4 regions of the Pantoea ananatis PA13 genome follow, and region 1 is predicted to be linked to each of the others. Evidence: predicted binding sites of a transcription regulator. Region 1 holds the regulator's gene; each other region holds the start of a gene.
The links. Region 1 encodes CRP, which controls carbon source genes, mostly activating them, when cyclic AMP is high. Its sites were predicted from a motif close to ATGTGANNNNNNTCACAT; they were not measured.
Positions count from the first base shown of each region.

Region 2: rhaS (HTH-type transcriptional activator RhaS) is a predicted target of CRP. The motif match lies at 2,360-2,377, and genes of this name have one in related genera.
Region 3: PAGR_RS20500 (YjcB family protein) is a predicted target of CRP. The motif match lies at 3,221-3,238, and genes of this name have one in related genera.
Region 4: PAGR_RS18500 (enolase C-terminal domain-like protein) is a predicted target of CRP. The motif match lies at 1,999-2,016, and genes of this name have one in related genera.

Region 1 covers NC_017554.1:428,170-433,997, forward strand. The annotation lists gene argD (bifunctional acetylornithine/succinyldiaminopimelate transaminase) at 1-578, shown strand, start outside; gene PAGR_RS01965 (YccS/YhfK family putative transporter) at 580-2,655, opposite strand; gene crp (cAMP-activated global transcriptional regulator CRP) at 2,714-3,346, opposite strand; gene PAGR_RS01975 (OsmC family protein) at 3,650-4,054, shown strand; gene PAGR_RS01980 (phosphoribulokinase) at 4,084-4,953, opposite strand; gene PAGR_RS01985 (YheU family protein) at 5,015-5,233, opposite strand; gene PAGR_RS01990 (hydrolase) at 5,238-5,828, opposite strand, start outside.
Region 2 covers NC_017554.1:1,739,754-1,745,581, reverse strand. The annotation lists gene PAGR_RS08180 (L-rhamnose isomerase) at 1-751, opposite strand, end outside; gene rhaB (rhamnulokinase) at 735-2,216, opposite strand; gene rhaS (HTH-type transcriptional activator RhaS) at 2,505-3,326, shown strand; gene rhaR (HTH-type transcriptional activator RhaR) at 3,341-4,207, shown strand; gene rhaT (L-rhamnose/proton symporter RhaT) at 4,244-5,278, opposite strand.
Region 3 covers NC_017554.1:4,341,602-4,347,429, forward strand. The annotation lists gene PAGR_RS20480 (NCS2 family permease) at 1-979, opposite strand, end outside; gene PAGR_RS20485 (glutathione S-transferase family protein) at 1,317-1,982, opposite strand; gene soxR (redox-sensitive transcriptional activator SoxR) at 2,022-2,507, opposite strand; gene soxS (superoxide response transcriptional regulator SoxS) at 2,672-3,097, shown strand; gene PAGR_RS20500 (YjcB family protein) at 3,343-3,624, shown strand; gene PAGR_RS20505 (ATP-grasp fold amidoligase family protein) at 3,677-4,627, opposite strand; gene PAGR_RS20510 (oligosaccharide flippase family protein) at 4,636-5,828, opposite strand, start outside.
Region 4 covers NC_017554.1:3,910,339-3,916,166, reverse strand. The annotation lists gene PAGR_RS18505 (beta strand repeat-containing protein) at 1-296, shown strand, start outside; gene PAGR_RS18500 (enolase C-terminal domain-like protein) at 520-1,773, opposite strand; gene PAGR_RS18495 (SDR family oxidoreductase) at 2,098-2,865, shown strand; gene idnD (L-idonate 5-dehydrogenase) at 2,907-3,938, shown strand; gene PAGR_RS18485 (MFS transporter) at 4,081-5,478, shown strand; gene PAGR_RS18480 (FadR/GntR family transcriptional regulator) at 5,578-5,828, shown strand, end outside.

The DNA of each region.
Region 1 (5,828 bases):
TGTGCGACAAACACCAGGCGCTGCTGGTACTGGATGAGGTGCAAAGCGGCATGGGGCGCAGCGGTAAGTTGTTTGCCTATGAGCACTACGGCGTGACGCCCGATATTCTGACCTCGGCGAAGGCGCTGGGCGGCGGTTTTCCGGTAAGCGCCATGCTGACCACCAATGAGGTAGCCTCAACCATGGCGCCTGGCGTGCATGGCACGACTTATGGCGGCAATCCGCTGGCATGCGCGATCGCAGAAACCGCGTTAGATATTATCAATACGCCAGCTGTACTGAATGGGGTAGAAATCCGCCGCCAGCAGTTTGTTGAGGCGCTCAAGGCTATTGATGCGCGTCACGACCTGTTCAGTGATATCCGTGGTAAAGGCCTGCTGATTGGTGCAGCCCTGAAGCCGCAGCATGCGGGCAAGGCGCGCGATATTCTGAATGCGTCAGCTGCGGAAGGCGTCATGGTGCTGGTGGCCGGAACAGATGTGATGCGCTTCGCACCGTCGCTGATTATCGAGCCTGCCGATATCGAAGAGGGCATGGCTCGCTTTGCCCGCGCGGTAGAGAAAGTGCTGTCTGCCTGAGTTATTTGCGGCGCAGACTGCGCAACAGCCAGCGGCCATGATGAGGCCGCTGGTTCCAGGCCAGAGAAGAGATCGTGTGCATGACTTTCAGATGCTCCAGGATGCGCCTGACGTGCTGCTCCAGTACCGTGACCGGCCCCTCATTTATATCTTCCACGCCCTGTAGCAGATCCGTCTGCGAACTTTCCCCATCATATTCCAGCCTTTGCTGACACCGTTGCAGGGCGATCTCGCACCATTGCAGGTAGTGCTCAGCCAGCGTGGGCGGCAGCATGGTATGTTCGCGTGCCAGAATGGTCATGGCGTTAATGTGCTCCACGATAAACTGGCAGTGCGTGACCCATAAGCGCATATCCTGCAGGTAGCGTGAATTAAATCCCGGCTCCTGCATGGCCTGATTCAGGGAGTTGAATACGGCGTTATGCGCCTGGTTGACCTTAACCCGCTGGTAAGCCAGCGCATCGGGTGACTGCTCCGGGCCCAGCAACATTCGCAGGGCATCCTGACAGGCCTCCAGCGCATCATGGGCATTCTGGCGCAGCAGGGCACTTTGCCACTGCGGCCACAGCCATAACATGCCCCCAAAGGCGATCAGGCAGCCCATCAGCGTATCCAGCAGGCGGGGCAGTAAAAACTGTGCCCCGTTAAGGGAGAGCAGTTGCAGCGTATAAACGGCCGTAACCGTAAATCCCACTATTGACCAGCCGTAAAACTGGCGGGTAAAACGGTAGCTGATAAAGGTAATCACCAGCATGATGCTCAGCACCAGCGGTTCAGGCACATCCAGGCGTAGCGACGCCGCCGCGATAGCCAGTCCGGCAAAGGTTCCCAGGGCCCGGTGCTGAATACGTACGCGGGTTGCGCTGTAGTTGCTCTGGCTGACAAACATGATGGTCATCAAAATCCAGTAGGGCTTAGGAATCGAAAAGAACACGGCCAGGGCGCTGCCCAGCATCAGCATGACGGAAAAACGCCCGGCCGTTCGCAGTGCGGAAGACCGCAGCGACAGATAGCTCCGCAACGCGGGCAGCAGCGGTAAACGACGCTGGCGATCGGCCATCAGGTCGCGTTGATAAAGCGGCTTTTGGGTTCGAAGCACCCGGGCGATACGGCTGAAATGATAGAGACAGAAGTTACCCACCGGATTGTCCGGATGCTGAAGGGCGATTTTCTCCAGCGCACCCAACTGCTTGTCCATATCGAAACGACCAGAGAGTTGGTGATACAGAATATCGTCGGCCAGCGCGCGCAGCCGGGCTGAAATCGTTCTGGCGTTCCAGCGGATGACGGCTTCAGCATGGCTTTGCTCGACCAGCTTCTGGACCTCTTCCGGCTGATGCAGGCTGACGGAGATATGCTCCTGCAGATCCAGTGCTACCTGAAACGCCCGGGTCAGGCGTTTGTGGCTGTGATCGCGACTCGCAGACAGCATATGCATTTGCTGATAGCAGGTGTTGATCAGATCGATCGCTTTTTGCTGACGCGCCAGCAGGGGCGGCAGGGCTTTTTCCGGATCAGTCAGCTGCGTCAATAAGCTGTACTTGGCGTCACAGTAATTTGCCAGCTCACGGTAGATCAGGCTCAGGCTTTCGCGCATCGGCTGCTCTTTCCACAGCCAGAACCAAAACCAGTTGAACAGGCCATACCAGAGCGTTCCACCGATATAGAGCAGGGGCGGAACGTAAATGGGCATACGGCCAATCAGGCTGAGGGTAAAAATTGCCGCGATTAACGTGCCGGGCAGCAGTCGGGCGTGCAGCGGACTGATCTCTCCGGTGACGCCAAGCAGCAAAGGCAGGGCAAACAGGATGAGCGGCAGCGGCACGTCTTTAAGCAGCAGCCACTGCATCAGTAAACTGCCAAGGGCAAACAGGCTGCCGCCGATGATCAGGCGTTTAAAGAAGCGTTTGTGGGGCGTGTCCAGACCGGCAATGTTGCAGCAGGCGGGAACCAATGAGAACAGTAATCCTTTTTGCAGATCGCCGAACAGCCAGCCGAGCGCTACGGGAAGGCACAACACCAGCGTCTGGCGCAGCGCATAGTTAACTTCGGGGTGATAGATTATTCTTCGCCACATCGGCTCAACACAAGACATTCACGGCATAATGTCGCCATCACGCCGTGAACAGTCAGGCTTAGCGTGTGCCGTAAACAACGATGGTTTTGCCGTGTGCGGAGATCAGGTTCTGATCTTCCAGCATCTTCAAGATACGGCCCACGGTTTCACGTGAACAACCAACGATTTGGCCAATTTCCTGACGAGTAATTTTAATTTGCATGCCGTCAGGATGCGTCATGGCATCTGGCTGTTTAGCCAGATTAAGCAACGTTTGTGCAATGCGTCCGGTCACATCCAGGAAAGCGAGATTTCCCACTTTTTCTGACGTCACCTGCAGACGGCGAGCCATCTGAGAAGAAAGGCGCATCAAAATATCCGGGTTAACCTGAATGAGCTGACGGAATTTCTTGTAGGAAATCTCTGCCACTTCGCACGCAGTTTTCGCACGTACCCAGGCGCTGCGCTCCTGACCTTCTTCAAACAGGCCAAGCTCACCAATAAAATCGCCTTGATTCAGATAAGAAAGAATCATCTCTTTGCCTTCTTCATCCTTAATCAGTACCGCGACGGAACCTTTCACGATGTAGTAAAGCGTTTCGGCTTTTTCACCTTGGTGAATCAGCGTACTTTTGGATGGATACTTGTGAATATGGCAATGGGACAGGAACCATTCAAGTGTAGGGTCTGTTTGCGGTTTGCCGAGAACCATTCGCTATTATCCTCTATTGTAATCGTGCCCAAAATACAGGGCTCAGTTTCCCTGCCAGGCGATGAAAGCGTTAAGCGTGTTTCCATTCAGGAAATTATTCGGGCTGCATTTGCGCAGAGCGCATCATTCTTCCCGGCTTCGTCTTCGGATGACGAAAAATATTTTCAGCACTGTTTGTAGCACAGCTTTCGCCGACTGTCTTGTGTTGTCTCGCTTCAGCAATAAGGCTGATTTCTCCGGATTGCTGTTTACCAGGCAAAAGCGTACTCTGACGCAAAAACAGGGCATTCTGGGGGCCAGATTATGCAGGCAAGAGTCAAATGGGTTGAAGGGTTAACATTCCTCGGCGAGTCTTCGTCCGGACATCAGGTCTTAATGGACGGCAATTCCGGCGATAAAGCGCCCAGCCCTATGGAAATGGTGCTGATGGCGGCCGGCGGATGCAGCGCCATTGATGTGGTATCAATTTTGCAAAAAGGTCGCAACGATGTGGCTGATTGCGAAGTAAAACTCGAATCAGAACGCCGGGAAGAAGCGCCTCGCATCTTTACCCGCATCAACCTGCATTTTATCGTCAGTGGAAAAGCACTTTCAGATAAAGCCGTGGCGCGTGCGGTCGACCTTTCAGCTGAGAAGTATTGCTCGGTTGCCATTATGTTAGGCAAAGGGGTGGAAATTACCCACAGTTACGAAGTTATCGAGCTGTAATTATTCAGAGGCCAGCGCGGCCTCTGATTTTATTCAATGCGTTTGCCTTCCATGAGCCGTTTTACCAGCGGTGCCATAATTAATTCCATCGCCAGCCCCATTTTCCCGCCAGGTACAACCAGCGTGTTGATATTGGAAATAAACGATCCCTGCAGCATAGCCAGTAGGTAGGGAAAATCAATATCTTCCAGCCCCTGAAAGTGGATGACGACAAAACTTTCATCCAGTGAAGGAATGGTGCGTGCCGCAAAGGGGTTAGAGGTGTCGACGGTTGGAACCCGCTGAAAGTTAATATGGGTGCGTGAGAACTGCGGCGTAATGAAATTGATGTAATCTTCCATTGAGCGCACCACCGAATCCATTACGGCTTCACGCGAATGACCGCGTTCACCGGTATCGCGTACCAGCTTCTGAATCCACTCCAGGTTAACGATGGGGACGACGCCGACCAGTAAATCCACTTTTTCAGCGACGTTGTGCTGAGCCGTCACGACGCCGCCGTGCAGTCCTTCATAAAACAGCACGTCCGTATCCGGTGGCAGCGGCTGCCACGGGGTAAAGGTACCTGGCACCTGATTCCAGGGCACCGCTTCGTCGTAGGTATGCAGGTATTTACGTGACTGGCCCTTGCCCTGATCACCGTATTCAACAAAGGTCTGCTCCAGCAGACCGAAATCATTCGCCTCCGGGCCAAAGTAGCTGATATGGCGACCCAGATCGCGCGCCTTACGGATAGCCATATCCATTTCAGGCCGGGTAAATCGGTGGAAACTGTCCCCTTCCAGCTCGGCCGCGTGCAAATTGAGTTGCTGAAAAATTTTACGGAATGCGAGGCTGGTGGTAGTGGTTCCGGCACCGCTGGAACCTGTTACCGCGATAATCGGATGACGTGCCGACATAGTGAAACTCCCTGTGAAATCAGGCGATGAGCATTGTTAGCACGATTTTTCGTTCTGTGCATCAGCCACGGAACTCACTTTTGCGCATGATGTTGACCGATTCGTGAAGCTCAGACCAGACCAGCACGACTTCACCTTGCTGCAGCTGGCGTCGCACATTGGCGACTTTTTCGGTCAGGCTGAGTTCCTGTTCGCCGTAGTCGGTACCTTCGCGCAGAACAAAGGCTTCAATAACGTTTTCAAGGGTTTCGGGAGAAACCTGTTGCCAGGGAATAATCACAGGGTTAGCTATCCAGATAAGGGGAAATCCACTGCGGCACGCGCTGTTCCAGCCACAATTCAGGCTGACGCAGGGTACCACTCACAAATCCAACATGACCACCGTGTGTTGTCAGCTGATAGGTAATAGTGGCAGATAACTGGTCATTCTGCGGGATCACCTCATCGCTCATAAAGGGGTCATCTTTTGCATGGATAATCAGCAACGGTTTTGTCACCGATCTCAGCAACGGCAGGGCGCTGGCACGGCGATAATAGTCCGTGGCGTCGGCAAAGCCATGCGCCCGGGCCGTGATGGCGTCGTCAAAATCACGCAGGCGACGCAGGGCATTCAGCTGACTGAGATTGACCGGTAAGGTGTCGGGCCATGCGTGCAGCTTGCGCCTGGCATTCTTTTTAAGCTGGCTCAGCAGGTAACGCTGATAAATTTGGGAAAACCCGCGTTCCAGTCGGGCGCTACAGGGTTCAAGCATCAAGGGTGCCGAAACGATAACGCCGGCATCCAGCGCAACGTCACTGCCCTGTTGGCCCAGCAGGCAACCCAGCATATTCCCGCCCAGCGAAAACCCCACAGCTGCAGTAGGAACCTGTCCCCA
Region 2 (5,828 bases), 1.3 Mb from region 1:
TGCTGGCGTAGCCAAGGCAGAATTCGTTGGAACCCACGGTGTAGCTTTCCGCACCAATCCCGAATAGTTTGCTTTCGACAGCATCAATATGGTGTTGCGGGTTGAGTTGCTCATTGATGATCGCGTCAAGCGCGCTGGCAAGGCGCTGGCGCGGCGCAAAGCGGTCGATGGTGAGATCTTTCATGCCGTCCGGCACCCAAATGTTCATCACGGAAGGCGTACCGAGCTGTTCACCAAAGTAAGCCGAAATATGGCGACTGGCTTTACAGTGGTCGATCCAAAACTGGCGAATACCTGAATCGGCGTGCGACAGCGTAAAGCCATCGGCACTCTTTTCATGTGAAAAGCAGGTGGGATTGAAATCCAGCCCCAGCCTGTTGCTTTTTGCCCACGCTACCCAGTTGCTGAAGTGTTTCGGCTCGATGGCATCGCGCTCAACGGGTTGGCTGCTCTCAAGATAGATCGCGTGCAGATTCAGACGTAAGGCGCCCGGAATCAGCGATATGGCTTTTTCAATGTCGGCGCGCAATTCGTCGGCGTTGCGTGCCCGTCCCGGATAGTTGCCGGTGGCCTGAATACCGCCGGTGAGTTGCCCGTTGGGATTTTCAAAACCGCGCACGTCATCACCCTGCCAACAGTGCATCGAGACCGGGATCTCATCCAGTTGCGCCATCACAAGGTCCACATCAACGCCATTCTCAGCATAACGTTGTTTCGCCAGGTCAAAGGCCTGTTCAATCAGCTTTGTCATATGCAAGTTCCTTAGCAGGTTGGAGCAGCGCGGTGAAGCGCGCCTGATGGGCCGCAAACGCGCTGTTGTCGAGCGGTTCAAAGATGTCTGACGGGAAATTACGGCTGATGCAGCGGCGCAAATCCGCGACGTCACGCAGTTCACCTAGCGCGATGAGCTGGCAACCCACATTTCCCAGCGTGGAGGCTTCTACCGGACCGGCAATCACCGGCAGTTGACAGGCATCGGCACACAGCTGGTTGAGTAAAGGATTCTGGCTGCCGCCGCCCACGATATGCAGCTGCCGTAGCGGTGTGCCGCGTAGCTGGCCGAGTTCCAGGATTGTCTGACGATATAAGAGCGCCAGACTGTCAAAGAGGGTGCGTGCCAGTTCGGCCGCAGTGTGCGGTATCGGCATCGCCTGTTCAGCACAGGCATGTTGGATTGCCTGCACCATGTTGTCTGGGTTAATAAAGCGAGGGTGGTTAGGATCTATGAGCGAGCGGCAGGCTGGCTGTTTTGCGGCATCCGCAATAAGCAGGGGCAAGTCGCGGATGTTCAGTTCGCTACAGACGCGCTGTAAAAGCCACAGCCCCATAATGTTTTTCAGCACCCGGTAACCTTCCGCGCCGCCTTCATTGGTTATGTTGGCCTGTAAAGCAGTCGCATTCACATAGGGTTGGAGACTTTCAATCCCCATTAACGACCAGGTACCTGAACTGAGATAGGCTGCATCGTCGTGCATCAGTGGCGTGGCCAGCACCGCGCTGGCCGTATCGTGCGTGGCTACGGCAATCACCGGGATCCGCTTGCCGCTGGCGCTGGCCCAGTAACCCACGTTATTGCCCGGTGCATGCGGTGTGCCGAACCAGGCGGAGTCGACGCCAGCCCAGTCCAGCAAGTCACGATCCCACTCACCACTTTGAATATTCAGTAACTGCGTGGTGGTGGCGTTGGTGTATTCCCAGTTCATTTCGCCGGTGAGACGATAGTGTAGATAGTCCGGAATCATCAGCGCATGTTTCACCTGCGACTGCCAGTCCGGCTGCTGCAGATGTAGCGCGCGCAGCTGATATAAAGTGTTAAATGGCAGAAACTGAATGCCGGTGCGCTGGTATATCGCCTGCTGGCCGAGATCGTCAATCGCCTGGGCCATCAGGCCCTCGGTGCGTTTGTCACGGTAGCTCACGGCTTCGCCAACGCGATGTCCGTCTGCATCCAGCAGTACCAAATCAACGCCCCAGGTATCAATACCCATGCTGTCCGGCACGATGCCTTCATCATCCAGTTGCTGCAGTCCGGCGCGAATGTCCTGCTCCAGACGATCCAGATCCCAGCAGTCATAGCCGCCGCGCTGAACCCGCTGATTCGCGAAACGACGGACTTCACGCAGGGCGATTTTCTGGCTGTCCGACGTCCACTGCGCAAGCATGACGCGCCCGCTGGATGCGCCTAAATCAATGGCAACGATGTTACGCATATTCATGGCATGTTTTCCTGAAATGACATGGCTACAGAATAAAAAGCCTGCAGGCCTGCCACCTTAGGCGCAGTGCCAGCAGAGGATCTTCGCTGGCAGGTTTGCAAAGGTGTTCGTGAGACAGCTCACAGAACCGCGTGACGATAGAGTTGTGAGCTTTGCCGCATTTCTATCAATCACTTAGGCGATCTTAAATAATTCGCCATTTTCTTGCGCCGCCCCGTTCAAAATTCAAGGTGATGTCCGCAGCGCCTGCGTAGACTCAGTTGCAACATTGTTAACGGAGAGCAAGCCATGACCGTTCTGCATAGCGCGGATTTCTTTCCCGCCGGAAATTACGCCATTGCCATCGAGCCACGCGTGCCACAGCAGGCTTTTCCAGAGCATCACCATGATTTCCATGAAATTGTGCTGGTTGAACAGGGGTCCGGTATTCATGTGTTTAATGGTCAGCCGCAGGCGTTGAGTGCCGGTTGCGTGTGCTTTATACGCGACCACGATCGCCATCTGTATGAAAAAACCGACAACCTGTGCCTGACCAATGTGCTGTACCGAAGCCCGGGGGCGTTCCGCTTTCTTTCCGGGCTGCAGGCACTATTGCCGCGTGAAGAGGACGGACGGTACGCGTCGCACTGGCGCATTAATCAAAAAGTGATGGGTCATGCTTCGCAGTTGGTGACACAGATGAAGCAGCAACCTCTGTGGTCACTGGAACGTCAGGCACATCAGGAGCAACTCTTTCTGCAAATGCTGGTGTTGCTACGTGAGGCCGCTCGCAATGACAACGCGCAGGACCAGGAAGCCAGACTGCACCGATTGCTTGACTGGCTGAATGAGCATTACAGTGAAGAGATCGTATGGGAGGCGCTGGCCGACAGCTTTTCACTGTCGCTGCGTACGCTGCACCGCCAGATGAAGCAGCAGACAGGCAGTACGCCACAGCGTTATTTGAATCGGCTGCGGTTATTGCAGGCGCGTCATCTGCTTCGCCACAGCGATATGCGTATAACGGACATCGCCTATCAGTGTGGGTTTGGTGACAGCAACCACTTCTCCACGCTGTTCCGGCGTGAATTTGGCTACGCGCCCCGCATGGAGCGTCAACAGATGTGGTAACTGGAGCTTTTAATATGTCGCTAATTCTGTCGCGCGAGGACTACTTTCCTGCCAGAAACCTGCCCATTGCAGTGGCCGAACGTATGCCACAACCCTCTTTCCCGCCTCATCAACACAGGTTTAGCGAGATTGTAATTGTCTGGCGCGGCAACGGGCTGCACATCCTCAACGATCGCCCCTGGCTGATTACCTGCGGCGATGTGTTTTATATTCGCGACAGCGACTGCCATAGCTATGACAGCGTCCATGACCTGGCGCTCGACAACATTCTTTATTGCCGCGATCGCTTTCGGCTCGATCTTGACTGGAGCCAGCTTATACCGCCTCAGGAAGAGAATGCTCAGTCCGGTTGGCGATTAACCACCCACGGTATGGCGCTGGCGCGTGGCGTCATCAGCCAACTGGAGCGGGAAAGCCGCAAAAACGATCCCTTGTCCATTCAGCTTTCTGAAGCCTTGTTTTTACAGCTGGCGCTGATTCTGCGCCGCCACGGTTACGCGGCCGATCGTTCCTGGGCGCTACCGGAAGGCGAACAGCTTGATCTGCTGATGTCGTCGCTGCTGGCCGATATCAGCCGTCCGTTTGACCTCGCCCACTTTTGCGAGCAGCACCAACTCAGCGAGCGAGCGCTTAAACAGCTGTTTCGCCAGCAAACCGGCATGACAATTGGCCACTATTTGCGTCAGCTTCAACTCTGTCAGGCAAAATACTTACTGCGCACCCAGGAAAGTTTAATCAGCGAGATTGCTTCACGCTGCGGCTTTGATGACAGTAACTATTTTTCGGTGGTGTTTACGCGTGAAACCGGCATGACGCCCAGTGCCTGGCGGCAACGTTTTGTACCGCAATGCGCCACGCTAACTGATAACGCAAAAGCCTGATACGCGTTAACGCATCAGGCTTTTATCTCTGCGGAGTCAGGCAGCCATGCCAAGCCCGACAATATTGGCAGCGATGATAATGACTATGCAGCCAATCGACAGGACGCTAACCGGACGACGCCCGACAGATTTCCACTCTTTCAGCATCAGTCCGACCAGACCACCACACAGCACATACAGACTCATGTGCAGCATCCAACTGACAAAGTCATATTGCGGTGGAATTTTGGCATGGCCCCATGCATAGAAAAAGAACTGCAGATACCACATGGTGCCGCCAAGAATAGCGAAAGCGATATTGGCAATTAACAGCGGTTTTGCCACGGAGAAGTCCCGGCGTAGGGAGAGCTCCGGCTTAACCGCCAGGCGGATAAAGCAGTACGCCAGGTTAATCAGCGCACCACCGCCCATAATCACCACATAGCTGGGTAGCGCCACGTACAGCGGATTAATACCCAGATTAGCTGCCGCAACATGCATCGGCTTTGCGGCATCCATAGCGAAGGACATGCCGGCCGAGAAAATACCGCAGATAACCGCCAGTATCAGCCCTTTCTTCAGATTGAATTCTTCGGCGTTAATGCCCAGCGCGCGCTCTTTCAGCAAACCGGCTCGCGATACAATTGCCACGCCAATCAGCGCGACCAGAACGCCAAGCAGCGTCATACGGCCACCAGCCGAGCTAAAGAGTGCGACAAAACGGCCCTGCAGCAACGGCGTCATGAGTGTCCCGACGACTAACGTAATGCCGATAGCAATACCGATGCCTAACGACATGCCGAGATAGCGCATGGTCAGGCCGTAGTTAATATTGCCGATGCCCCACATTGCACCAAACAAAAACACAGGTAGCAGCTGTGACAGACTGAAACTACTGTAGTACGCCCAGAAATTCGGCAGCAGCACGGCACTGACTGCCCATGGCAAAATCAGCCACGACATCAAGCCACCTACTGCCCACATGGTTTCCCATGACCATTTTTTGACCTGTTTAAACGGCGCATAAAAACATGCGGCACTGGCGGCACCCACCAGATGCCAGAAAATACCGGCAATAATGGCACTGTTCATTGTTATTCCTTCGCAAGGTTGAGGCCAAACAGGAAACCGACGTTTCCTGATAAGCAGCAGTCTAGTGGGAGCTGCTTTCACTCAGCCTTTGAATGGCTGCCGGAAAACACAGGTCGCTGGCAAAATCCGGTGAATGTTCAACATAAAGATCACAAATTCACATTTAAGGACAGTAACCGGACGTTTTACCTAACCCGCTTATTATTCGAGATATTTTTGTTGTTTGTTGTGTTGATCGGCACAGTTTTAATCTTACTGCCAGCACGCTTATTAACGTGGCAATGACATAAAGTTGAGCTGCGGGTTCGCTGCAAAGATGGTTTGGCGGACGAAGAGGGAAAACGGTCGGCAGAAAAGGTTTGTGATATGACTCAAGGCTAGTGGGGATACTGTGATCAGCGGGAGATCGCATGATGTTGGATAAGCACTCTACGATTCAGCGCAGTAGTCGCTGCGCATGTTATTAACTGCAGTCACGCAATGAGACGTTTGCGTGGCAGGGCAAACCGAAAGGACAATTGGCCGGGGATGCCTCCCGTCAAAAGCCTAC
Region 3 (5,828 bases), 670 kb from region 1:
TACCGGCGGCAGACTCAATGTAGACTGCCGCTGGCGAAGCACCGACAAGGCCAGCAAACAGGCTACTGACGGAATCCGTGGTCAGCGCCCGACCACCGTTGATGATCTGCCCGTCTTTATCCAGCAGATTGGCCTGGCCCGCAACCGCGCGGATCGTGCCGGTGGCATCAAAGACCGCCGTCATCACTAGCGCCAGCACGCTGGGCAGCACCGCAGGCTGCAAGGCGCCCATGATGTCCAGGCTAAAGAGCTGTGACTCACCCTGCGCATCACGCAGGCTGGGCAGGGCAAACAGTCCCTGCCAGCGCACGGCCGGGTCGAACACCAGCCCCAGAGCAGAAATCGCGATAACGGTCAGTAAAATACCGCCAGGCACGCGGCGTTTTTCCAGGCCAAAAATGGCGGCCAGCCCCAGCAATGACATCATGACGGGGAACGACGTAAACTGGCCCAAGGCAACGGGTAACCCTGAGGCCGGATTTCTGACGACCAGCCCCACGTTGTCTGCCGCAATCAGCAGCAAAAACAGACCAATGCCGACGCCCGTTCCGTGCGCAACCCCCATTGGCAGATTGCGTAAGATCCAGGCGCGAATCCCGGTGGTGGAAATCAGGGTAAAGAGCAGGCCCATCAGGAACACGGCACCCAGCGCCACGGGTACGCTAATGTGCTGACCCAGCACAAGGCTGAAAGCGGTAAACGCCGTCAGTGAGATAGCACAGCCAATTGCCATGGGTAAATTCGCCCACAGCCCCATGATGATCGATCCCACGCTCGCCACCAGACAGGTCGCAACGAACACCGCCGTGGGTGAAAATCCCGCCTTACTGAGCATGCCGGGCACCACGATCACTGAATAAACCATGGCGAGGAACGTAGTCAGCCCGGCGACAATTTCCTGTCGCACGCTGCTGCCACGGGCCGAGATGGCGAACCAGGCATCCAGCTTTCCACCGGACGGGCGTGATTCAATTGACATAGTTGAGCCTCAAAAATTGTTGTAGTGGGATCGTGCGGTAACGGCCCTGACGTCCCTGGAAACCTGTCATCGCCAGCGGGCAGCCGGCAAAAGGCAAACGTTTACTTCGCCGCACAGAACGGGACGTCACGCTGCCCCGTTTAAAGGGGGCAGATTATCCGGCGTTTAACCGCCGTTTTTCAACCGCTGAGTGAGGATTGGTGACTATAAAGATCAGGTTGATAACATCAGGAATGCTCTTGATACCATCATTTAACATTCTGTCCGTCAGGATAAGGCGTCAATCACGAGAAGGCAGGCAAGAATGACGCCGGGCGGCGTCATCGGGCAACGTGCATCAGCCAGAAAGGTTAATCTCACCGCCTTGTTGAATAGCGCGCTGCCAGGCCGCACGCTGTTGCACGGTCGTTAACCATTTTTGCGTAGCGGGGGCATCTTTCAGTCCGGCGCGCTGGCTCAGCGCCAGAATAGGGAAACTCATCTGCACATCCGCAATGCTGAAGCGCTGACCCGCGAACCACGGCTGTGTTGAAAGGTGAGCTTCAATGACCTGCTTGTGCAATTTGAGTTGTTTATCCAGCCAGGCTTTCTGAACGCCTTTACCCAGCGCCGCGCCCACGGGGCGAAGCAACCAGGGCACCGGCGCGCTGCCAAGGCGGCCAAAAACCAGCTTCATCACCAGCAGCGGCATCAGTGAACCTTCCGCATAGTGCAGCCAGTAACGCGCCTGTAGCTGCGCCTCTTCATCAGTGAGCTGCAGCCGTTTTTCGCTGTCGTATCTTTCTTCCAGATACTCAAGGATGGCACCGGACTCGGCCACCACGCGATTGCCATCGGTGATCACGGGCGACTTCCCTAACGGATGCACTTTTTTTAAAGCGTCCGGCGCCAGCATCGTGGGTTCGCGCTGGTAGCGCTTGACCTGGTAAGGCACTTCCAGCTCTTCCAGCATCCACAGCACCCGGTGAGAGCGCGATTGTTCAAGATGGTGAACGGTGATCATCATGGTTCCCTGTGAGTGAATATGCTGCAAGTATAGACGTCACCTTGTCTTATGCAGGGAACCATCCTGCTCAGGATCGAGCAGTACCGCGCCAGAGCCCTGCTGGCCCAGCAGGTCGCCAGGGTTGCGCAGCGGGCAGTCACGCATTGATAAACACCCACAGCCAATGCAGCCATCCAGATCGTTACGCAGGCGCGTCAGCGTTTCGATGCGCTTATCCAGTTCGTCGCGCCAGTGCTGCGTCAGATTGCCCCATTCCTGAGCAGACATCCGCTTATCTGCCGGCATGTTCTCAAGGCTGTCACTGACGCTGGCGAGCGGAATACCAATGCGCTGTGCAATTTTAATAATGGCCACCCGTCGCAGCACATCACGGCTGTAACGCCGCTGGTTTCCGCTATTACGGGTGCTGAAAATCAGCCCTTTGCTTTCATAAAAGTGCAGTGCAGAAACGGCGACGCCGCTTCGGCGCGCCACTTCGCCCGGTGTCAGCACGGGTTTTGGGTAATTGCGATCTTTTTTCATTTGGCACTTTACCTCAAGTTAACTTGAGGAATTATACTCTTTTCCCATCAGAACGACACCTTCCCTTATGATGTCATGCGCCAGCGAGCGGACCCGGTTTTATCGCCGAAAGCCTGTCAATTCCGCATGAACGCTAAGGGGAAATTCACCAGAAGGATGAGGCCATGATACAAGAAGAGATCATTCATTCACTGACGCACTGGATTGACCAAAACCTGGATAAGAGCCTGTCAATTGACGAAGTCGCCGCCAAATCAGGCTATTCGAAATGGCATCTGCAACGTATGTTCCGTAGCGTGACGAAACAGACGTTGGGTGGCTATATTCGCGAACGCCGCCTGACGCTGGCCGCTGAAGCGCTGCGACAAACGCAGCGGCCAGTGTTTGATATTGCGATGCAATATGGCTATGACTCGCAACAGACATTCTCACGCGTTTTTCGTCGCCAGTTTTCACAAACGCCCACGGCTTATCGCCACGCGATGCGCCGCCAGGCCATCCAGCGTCCGCGTTTGATGCGCTTTGACTGCAGCGACACGATGACCAGCTTTACCCAGCGGACAACGGGAGAATGCTGTCCGGTTAGCTGACGCGCTCCGTGCGCCTGCCCAGGCGCACGCCGCATTTAGTGCCCCAACCTTGTCGTAAGCGCCCTCTTTTTCTGCTGCCAGATCAGACAAATTTTGTACAAAAATCAGAAATCGGATGATATAGTGTGACCCACATCACATTATGACACTTGTTGCCGACGAAAGAGCCCGACCTGACAGACTTTTCCGCCGACGTGATGTTCGCAGACAGTCAGGCGTAATCTCCGATTTTGAGGTCAAAATTGATGGCGACTTTAACCACCAGTTTTCTTGTTATGCGCTGGGAATTGCTTAGCGCGATAATGATGTTCTTTGCCAGCACGCTAAAAACCCGTCTCCGCCAGGACAGTCATCACGTCATGGCGTTTCTCTGTGGCAGCGTAGGCGTTGGGATGTCGTGCTGGTTCGTGACCGGCTTGATGGGCATCACGTTGAGTATGGAAAACGTGCACCATTTCTTTAGCGTCTCTAAAGATGTCTTTATCGACGTGATGAGTCGAGCGCCCGCTAACTGGCAAATGCCCTGATAAACTCATAAAAAACCCCGCAAAGCGGGGTTTTTTATATTGCTGTGTAGCGTCAAATTTTCTTCAACATAACAGGAATGGCAACGTCCTGTATTTCTACGTCCGGCCTCTGCGTTCCGCGACGATCCTGAATCCACATTTCACCCATCATCTTATCCAGCCCGCGATCCAGACCCGTCACCATGCCTGCGCCTGGCGTGAACGTCAGCTCGCCAAAATAAATTTGTTCATCATGGATATACCAGTCAACACGGACATAGTCGAAGTCGCTGGCCAGCGTTTTGCTTAACGCCAGGGCCTGTTGTAACGATGGCATCACCGTCGAAACGTCCAGCCCGGTATCGCGAATTTTATGGAACGCCTCACTCAGGTTGTTCACATAAAAATTCATTGAGAGCTGAGGCTGACAGCGGTTGTAAATGACCTGAAGCACATACTCAAAGTTGCCATCGCGCTTATTAAACATGTGGAACTTGTAGTCAACCGGGGCACTTTTGCCATCACCGATGTATTGCTCAACCAGAATACGTGGCTTGATATAGCGATAGTGAATCTCACGCGCTTCGTTGGCGAAGTCAGTCTTTAACCACGTGTAGCAGTTATGAATGATTTGCTGCTTCCGGAGTGCATTAGGTTCCTCCAGCACGATCTCGACCATGTTTGACGCATGATTCGGTTTGATCACCGTTCCCTTCCAACGCGTCAGATTGTTCAACGTGGTGGGATCGGTCGTGTCATGAAGCAGCGGTATCAGATATTCATTGCCGATCTTCTCAGCAATAAACTCACGCACCGAAAACTTGTCAGAGAGGCGGGCATAGAGCTGATAGTCACCATGAATGAACTTGCGATACAGCACTTTTTCATTGAACACCTTGGGCTCACGCAGGTTGGGTAGCCTTCTGAACTTACGGAAATAATAAATCCGGTCCTGATAAGTCCAGGGCATCTTCTTGATGAAGTATTGCAAACTTCTTCTGAGCTCGTGTTTTAACTTGAGCATATTTGACCTCATTTGTAGGTTTTGTAGTTGAGTGAGGAAACCTGGATTTTTTGAATCACGCCGTGTTTAAAGAAATAATTCATGACGGTCAGGGACAGGAGCTCTGATAGAAAAACGCTCCATGCGGCTCCTGTAATGCCATAGCCCTGAATCAGCCACCAGGAAAGCGGCATACTGATGATCACCAGACAAATGATTTTCTTCAGTAAATAATCAAAGCCCCCTTCCTTTACCATGTAGCGATACGCGACGGTGCCCAGCGCCGAAAAGCTGGTCGCTATCGACAGCAGGGTGATGAGATTGCCTGACTGGGTAAACGCTGGGCCATACAGCGCGATGATTATCTGTTCACCGAACAGTGCGACGATCAGCAACATCAGCAAAGACACGGCCATCACGTAGCCATTGAGCCGCGCCGTCAGCCTGATCGCTTCCTCACCGCGCGCGCGAAAAATTTCGCTAAAGCACGAGGTGATGAGTGCGACGGGAATAAAAATCCACGAGGCGGCGATGGTATTGGCTGCGGCAAACAAGCCAAGCTCCTGGGCCGATGCGATGCCAGCCAAAAACATCTGCGCGGCTTTTACCTGGACAGAGATAAAAATGCTGGAAATCGCCAGAGGCAATCCGGCATACATCAGGTAACGCAAATACAGCGTTCGCGTCTCGCGCGGCGGAAGCTGGTCCTGATGTGCCTGATAAAAGGTGTAACGTTTGATGGCGTAAGGCACCAGCGTGACCGTGATAACCGAAAGCGTTAGCCACAATGGATTGAGACGCAGCCAGGCAATGATAAAGCTCAGGGCAAAACTCATCAGCATGCCAATCGCATTCGCCACGGTATTCAGCTTTGAAGCCAATCGTGCATTGTTGTAAACGCTAAAGGTGTCCTGTGTGACAAAAACAGACGCAACAAAAGAGGCCAGTGCAAATGCCAGGAAGTTCTCCTGCATGTTGTACCAAACCCAAATTAATACTGGCCCTGAGGTGAGAAGTAATAAACCCATGCGCAACGTGCGTGCGATGCGCATTAAACGTAAACCTTTGGCCGCATTTTTGCTGACACGTTTAAACAAAATTGTTTCAGTGCCAAAGAGGGCTATGGTTTGCACCATAGCAAATAATGACGTTGAAAATGCCATCTGACCAAATAGGGTCGGACCGAAGGATTTTGCCACATATGACGTCACGAAAATGACGC
Region 4 (5,828 bases), 1.1 Mb from region 1:
CTGCTGGCGATCGCAGCAAACTCACGGCAGGCAATGACTGCATCCTCATGGCGGGAGACCGAAGCAAGCTGACGGCGGGCATCAACAGCATTCTCACCGCCGGATGCCGTAGCAAGCTGATAGGAAGCAATGGTTCAACCCTGACCGCCGGGGAAAACTCAGTTCTGATTTTTCGCTGCTGGGATGGAAAGCGCTACACTAATGTGGTCGCTAAAACCGGAAAGGGGGGAATAGAAGCGGATATGCCTTACCAGATGGATGAGGACAATAATATCGTGAATAAACCCGAAGAATAATCGCCATAACAGAGGGAATGTTCGCGAGGGGACGGGAGGTTTAAACAGCGCGCAGACCAGGCTTAAAAAAGCAGAGAAGCGTGTTCTTGTTGGTTATTTATCTGTCCCTGAACACAGTAAAGCCGACCTGAACGGCCTGTTGTGGTCCAGGCCGGCCAGGCCAACAATGCCAGGGAAAAGCAAAAAGGCCCATTGCTGAGCCTCTGCAAAAAGACCTGATGACTCAGGGACGCCAGACTGTGCCATCCGGAGTCCTGGCCATCGTCCAGGTCGGATTGCCGCCCTCGCAGGGGAATTTCGCCGCCAGCGCTTCGTTGATATCAATCCCTAACCCCGGCTTGTCATTGACGTAAGCATAGCCCTGATCCACTTCAGGACAGCCCGGGAAGACTTCACGTAGCGCATCATTCATTGGCGTGTATTCCTGAATGCCGAAATTAGGCGAGCTCAGATCCAGATGCATGTTTGCGCAAACCCCAATCGGGGAGATATCCCCAGGGCTGTGCCAGGCGGTGCGAACACCGTTTAATTCACTGTAGATGGCGATTTTTTTCGCCGGTGTGATACCGCCAATCGAGCTGATATGACAGCGGATATAATCAATCAGCTTATTGTCGATCAACGGCTTCCACTCATTCACGTTAACGAACAGCTCGCCCATTGCGATCGGCGTGGAAGACTGCTGGCGCAACATTTTCAGCCACTCCGTATTCTCGGGAGCAACTGGATCTTCAAGGAAGAAAAGCTGATAAGGCTCCAGCGCTTTAGCCATATGAATGGCATTAATCGGCGTAATACGTTCATGGGCATCATGGAGTAGCTCCACGCTGAAACCCAGTTTATTGCGCAGATGATCAAACAGACGCGGAATGCTTTTCGCATAGGCTTCCGGATCAAAATAGATCCCCGGGGCTTTGGTGCGAGGCGAGCGCTTGGGTTGAATATTTTTCGCTTTCACCATGCGATTGGCAATCAGTCGCAGGTCATCAGTACCGGCACCGCCGTACATGCCCATCTGGCAGCGAATATACTGGTAGCCTTCTTCCATTTTGGCGCGAGCGCTGTCTTCCACTTCAACTTCATCGGCGCCATCGGTGTGCACATAGAGCGCAATACCGTCGCGACATTTCCCACCCAGCAGTTCATAAACCGGCAGGCCAGCCTGTTTACCTTTGATATCCCATAGCGCCATATCAATGCCGGAAAGGGCATTATTCATTACCGGACCATTGCGCCAGTAGCCACTCACTGCGGCGGACTGCCAGATATCTTCTATTCTGGCGGGATCTTTGCCAATCAGAAACGGGGCAAGGTACTCATCAATGGCACTTTGTACGGCGTAAATGCGCTGGGTAAAGGTGGCGCAACCCAAACCGTACAGTCCGGGCTCATTAGTTTCAATTTTAACCACCACCAGATCGATGCCGCCCGGCGCAGTCAAAATTGTTTTTACATTGGTGATGAACAGATTGCTCACACTAGCTCCTTATTATTCAGAACATTAACCGCACCGTACTCATCGCTGCTACGCAGGGTTTAATGGTATGTTGTCATACAACATTGCCTTTCTATCATAAATTTATCCGGCTTGAACTCTGCACTGCTATTTTTGTGACGGCGATCTAATGAAACGTCTCAGGCTAAATGTATTGTTTTTATGTCTATTAAATACAATGACTTGATGGATTTTTCTGTTAAGCATTTGTGATATGTGCCTCATAAATACGCTTTGTGTATTGATTTAATCTGCCGGCAAATTCACCTTAATAAGATAGTTGTCATACATATTTGAAGGTGGATTATGACTGCAATGTTCGATCTGACCGGTAAAACGGCTTTGATAACGGGGTCCTCCCGCGGCCTGGGGTTTGCCTACGCCGAAGCATTAGCCGCTGCCGGGGCAGAGGTTATTTTGAACGGCACGCGTGAAGCGGTGCTGAACGAGGCCGTTGAACAGCTTAAAAATAAAGGCTATCGCGTCTCCGGCCGGGTGTTTGATGTGACCTGTGAAAGCGCGATAGAGCAGGTGTTCGCCAGTCTGGATGAGCAGGGCATCGCAGTCGATATCGTAATAAATAATGCCGGGATCCAGTACCGCAAACCCATGCTGGAGCTGGAACTGGAAAACTGGCAAAAGGTGATTGATACCAACCTCACCAGCGCCTTTCTGGTTTCGCGCGCGGCAGCCAAACGCATGATTGCCCGCGATCGGGGCGGCAAAATCATCAATGTCGGTTCGTTGACCAGCCAGGCGGCCAGGCCAACCGTTGCACCTTATACCGCTGCCAAGGGCGGCATTAAGATGCTGACCTGCTCAATGGCGGCCGAATGGGCGCAGTTTAATATCCAGACCAATGCGATTGGGCCGGGATATATCCTGACGGACATGAACAGTGCGCTGGTGGACGATGCCCGGTTCGACAGTTGGGTGAAAAGCAGTAACCCTTCGCAGCGCTGGGGACGGCCAGAAGAAGTGGCCGGTACGGCCGTTTTTCTTTCATCGCCTGCCTCAGATTATATCAATGGTCAGATTATCTACGTGGATGGCGGCTGGCTGGCCGTGCTGTAAGCGTTATTGACCCGGAAGAGGAAAAACATGTGCACAGCATAATGACGCATGCCTGCGTGGCAAAGGGTAAAAAAGAGATCGCGGTTGAGCAGCGCGAACTGAAGTATTCGGATGATGATGTCGTTGTTCAAGTGGAGTGCGGCGGCATCTGCGGCTCGGATATTCATTATTACCATGAAGGACGTGCCGGATTATCCGTGATTAAGCAACCACTGGTGATAGGTCACGAATTTGTGGGGCGGATTTTCCAGGCGCCGGCAGCATCAGGGTTAGAACCGGGACAAAAAGTCGCGATTAATCCATCACAGCCATGTGGTCAGTGTGAGTATTGTCGGGCAGGTAAACAGAATGCCTGCGCCACCATGCGCTTTATGGGGAGCGCCCAGTTCACTCCGCACGTGAATGGTGGATTTGCACAATATGTCGTGGTGCCTGCGAAGCAGTGCGTGGCTTATGATGAGCAGGTTCCGGCCAGCGTCATGGCCGTTGCTGAGCCTACCGCCGTCGTGATCCATGCGCTCAACGTGGCAGGCAGCATCGTCGGGAAAAGGGTGCTGGTGATGGGTGCGGGCCCCATCGGCGCCTTAGCGATTGCCGCCGCAAGCGCTTCCGGCGCGGCAGAGATCGTGGCGTTCGATCCGAGCGAGCGCTGCCGCCGCATCGCGTTAGAAATGGGGGCTGACTCGGCAGTGGATGCGAGCGATCGTGCCGCCGTTGCCCGCTACGGTGAAAATCGGGGATATTTCGACGTTACGCTGGAAGCCAGCGGAGCCGAAGCAGCGATTGAATCCAGTATTCTGGTTACGCGGCCTGGCGGCGTTGTGGTTCAAATTGGGATGGGAAAAAGTCCGCTTAATTTCCCGGTAGCGCAGATGCTGGTAAAAGAAATTAGCTGGAAAGGCTCCTTCCGTTTTATCGATGAATTTGATGTGGCGGTGAAATGGCTGGAAAAAGGCATTATCGATCCGCGTCCGATTCTTTCCGGCAATTATGCCTATCACGATATTGAGGCGGCATTAAAGGCGGCCAGTGATAAAACACAACATTCAAAAGTATTAGTTCAGTTTTCATAAAATATCTCAGAACCTGTAGTTATTACTCTGGCTTAAAACATCGGTGATTGTCGCGGGTGAAGAAATCCTCACGCTCCGCGTAAGCGGCACTCGCCTGTCATTTAGTCGCCTGTTAACGCATCGTCGACCTCAGGGTGAAAACATGAGTCATTTAAATACCAACACCACAGAACGTAATACCTCTGATCTGGTCCGGGCATCCGTATCAGGATGGCTGGGTACAACGTTAGAATTTATGGATTTCCAGCTCTATTCTCTTGGTGCGGCGTTAGTTTTTCATGAAGTCTTTTTTCCCGAACAGTCGGGTGCGATGGCGCTGATTCTGGCAATGGGAACCTACGGTGCAGGTTATATCGCGCGAATCGTCGGCGCCGTTTTTTTTGGGAAAATGGGCGACCGTGTTGGCCGAAAAAAAGTCCTGTTTATCACTATCGCCTTAATGGGCGTTTGTACCACCTTAATTGGCGTATTACCCACTTACCAGCAGGTGGGTATTTTAGCGCCCTTGCTGCTGGTGGCGCTGCGTATTATTCAGGGATTAGGCGCCGGTGCAGAAATATCGGGTGCCAGCACTATGCTGGCTGAATATGCGCCCAAAGGGAAAAAGGGCATTATTGCCTCGCTGGTTGCCATGGGCACCAACTGCGGCACGTTAAGTGCAACCGCCATCTGGGCGGCTATGTTCTTTTTCTTCACCAATGACGAAGTCATTGCCTGGGCATGGCGTATTCCTTTCCTGGCCAGTTTCGTCGTGATGGGATTTGCTATCTGGCTGCGCTTCAACCTGAAAGAAAGTCCGGTGTTTGAAAACGTTGCCGAATCTGCCACCGTCAAGCCCCACGATCAGCCGGCACAGTCTGTTTTTCAGTTAATCAAAGGCAAAGCCTTCTGGATTGCTACCGGGCTGCGATTTGGTCAGGCGGGTAACTCGGGCATCATCCAGACCTTTCTGGCGGGTTATATGGTTCAGACGCTGTTGTTCAATAAGGCGGTTCCCACCGATGCCATCATGGTGAGCTCGGTAATAGGATTTATGACAATTCCACTTATCGGCTGGCTCTCAGACCGGATAGGGCGCCGTATTCCTTACCGCATTCTGACGCTGGGCTCGATTATTCTGGCTTATCCGATGATTTCACTCATCGTCGATAACGCGCAGGCGGTGAGTACCATCATGGTTTGCCTGATCGTCATTCACAATATCGCAGTGTTGGGCCAGGCGGCGATTGAAGGGATCACCATGGCAGAGATGTTTGGTTCCAGAAACCGTTTCGCGCAAATGGCCATCTCTAAGGAGATCGGTGGGCTGTTTGCCACTGGCTTAGGGCCGCTCCTGGCCGGTATTTTCTGCCAGCTCACGGGCACCTGGTATCCGATTGCGATCATGCTGATCGGCTATTCCTGTATCGGCCTGCTGGCTTCACTGATAATGCCAGAGGTGGTGGATCGGGATCTTACCGCAGAGGCCGATGCCTCGGGCGGCGTGCCGGATGGTTGTCATCCTGTTGCCCCCTCGATCCGGGCAGGAAGCGGCGAGTAAGGCAAGGTTGAACCCTGTCTGTCACTGCGTTAGCGCAGGACTTTGCTGGAAAGGATAAGATAGAATGGCGTCATGTAGGACATCATATGAGAAGGTGTTGTGAGCATAAAATCCATTCAGAAACAGAACGTCGTTAACGAAGTGTTCGAGCAAATTAAGGCGAAGCTACTGGACGGTAGCTGGTCCGCAGGCACGCGTTTACCTTCTGAAGCGGAGCTGACGCACTCTTTTAATGTCAGCAGGGTCAGTATACGCAGCGCGGTGCAGCGCCTGCGCGATCTGGGTATCGTGATTACCCGTCAGGGCAGCGGCAGTTACGTGTGTGAAGACTTTTCGCCACAGATGCTTAA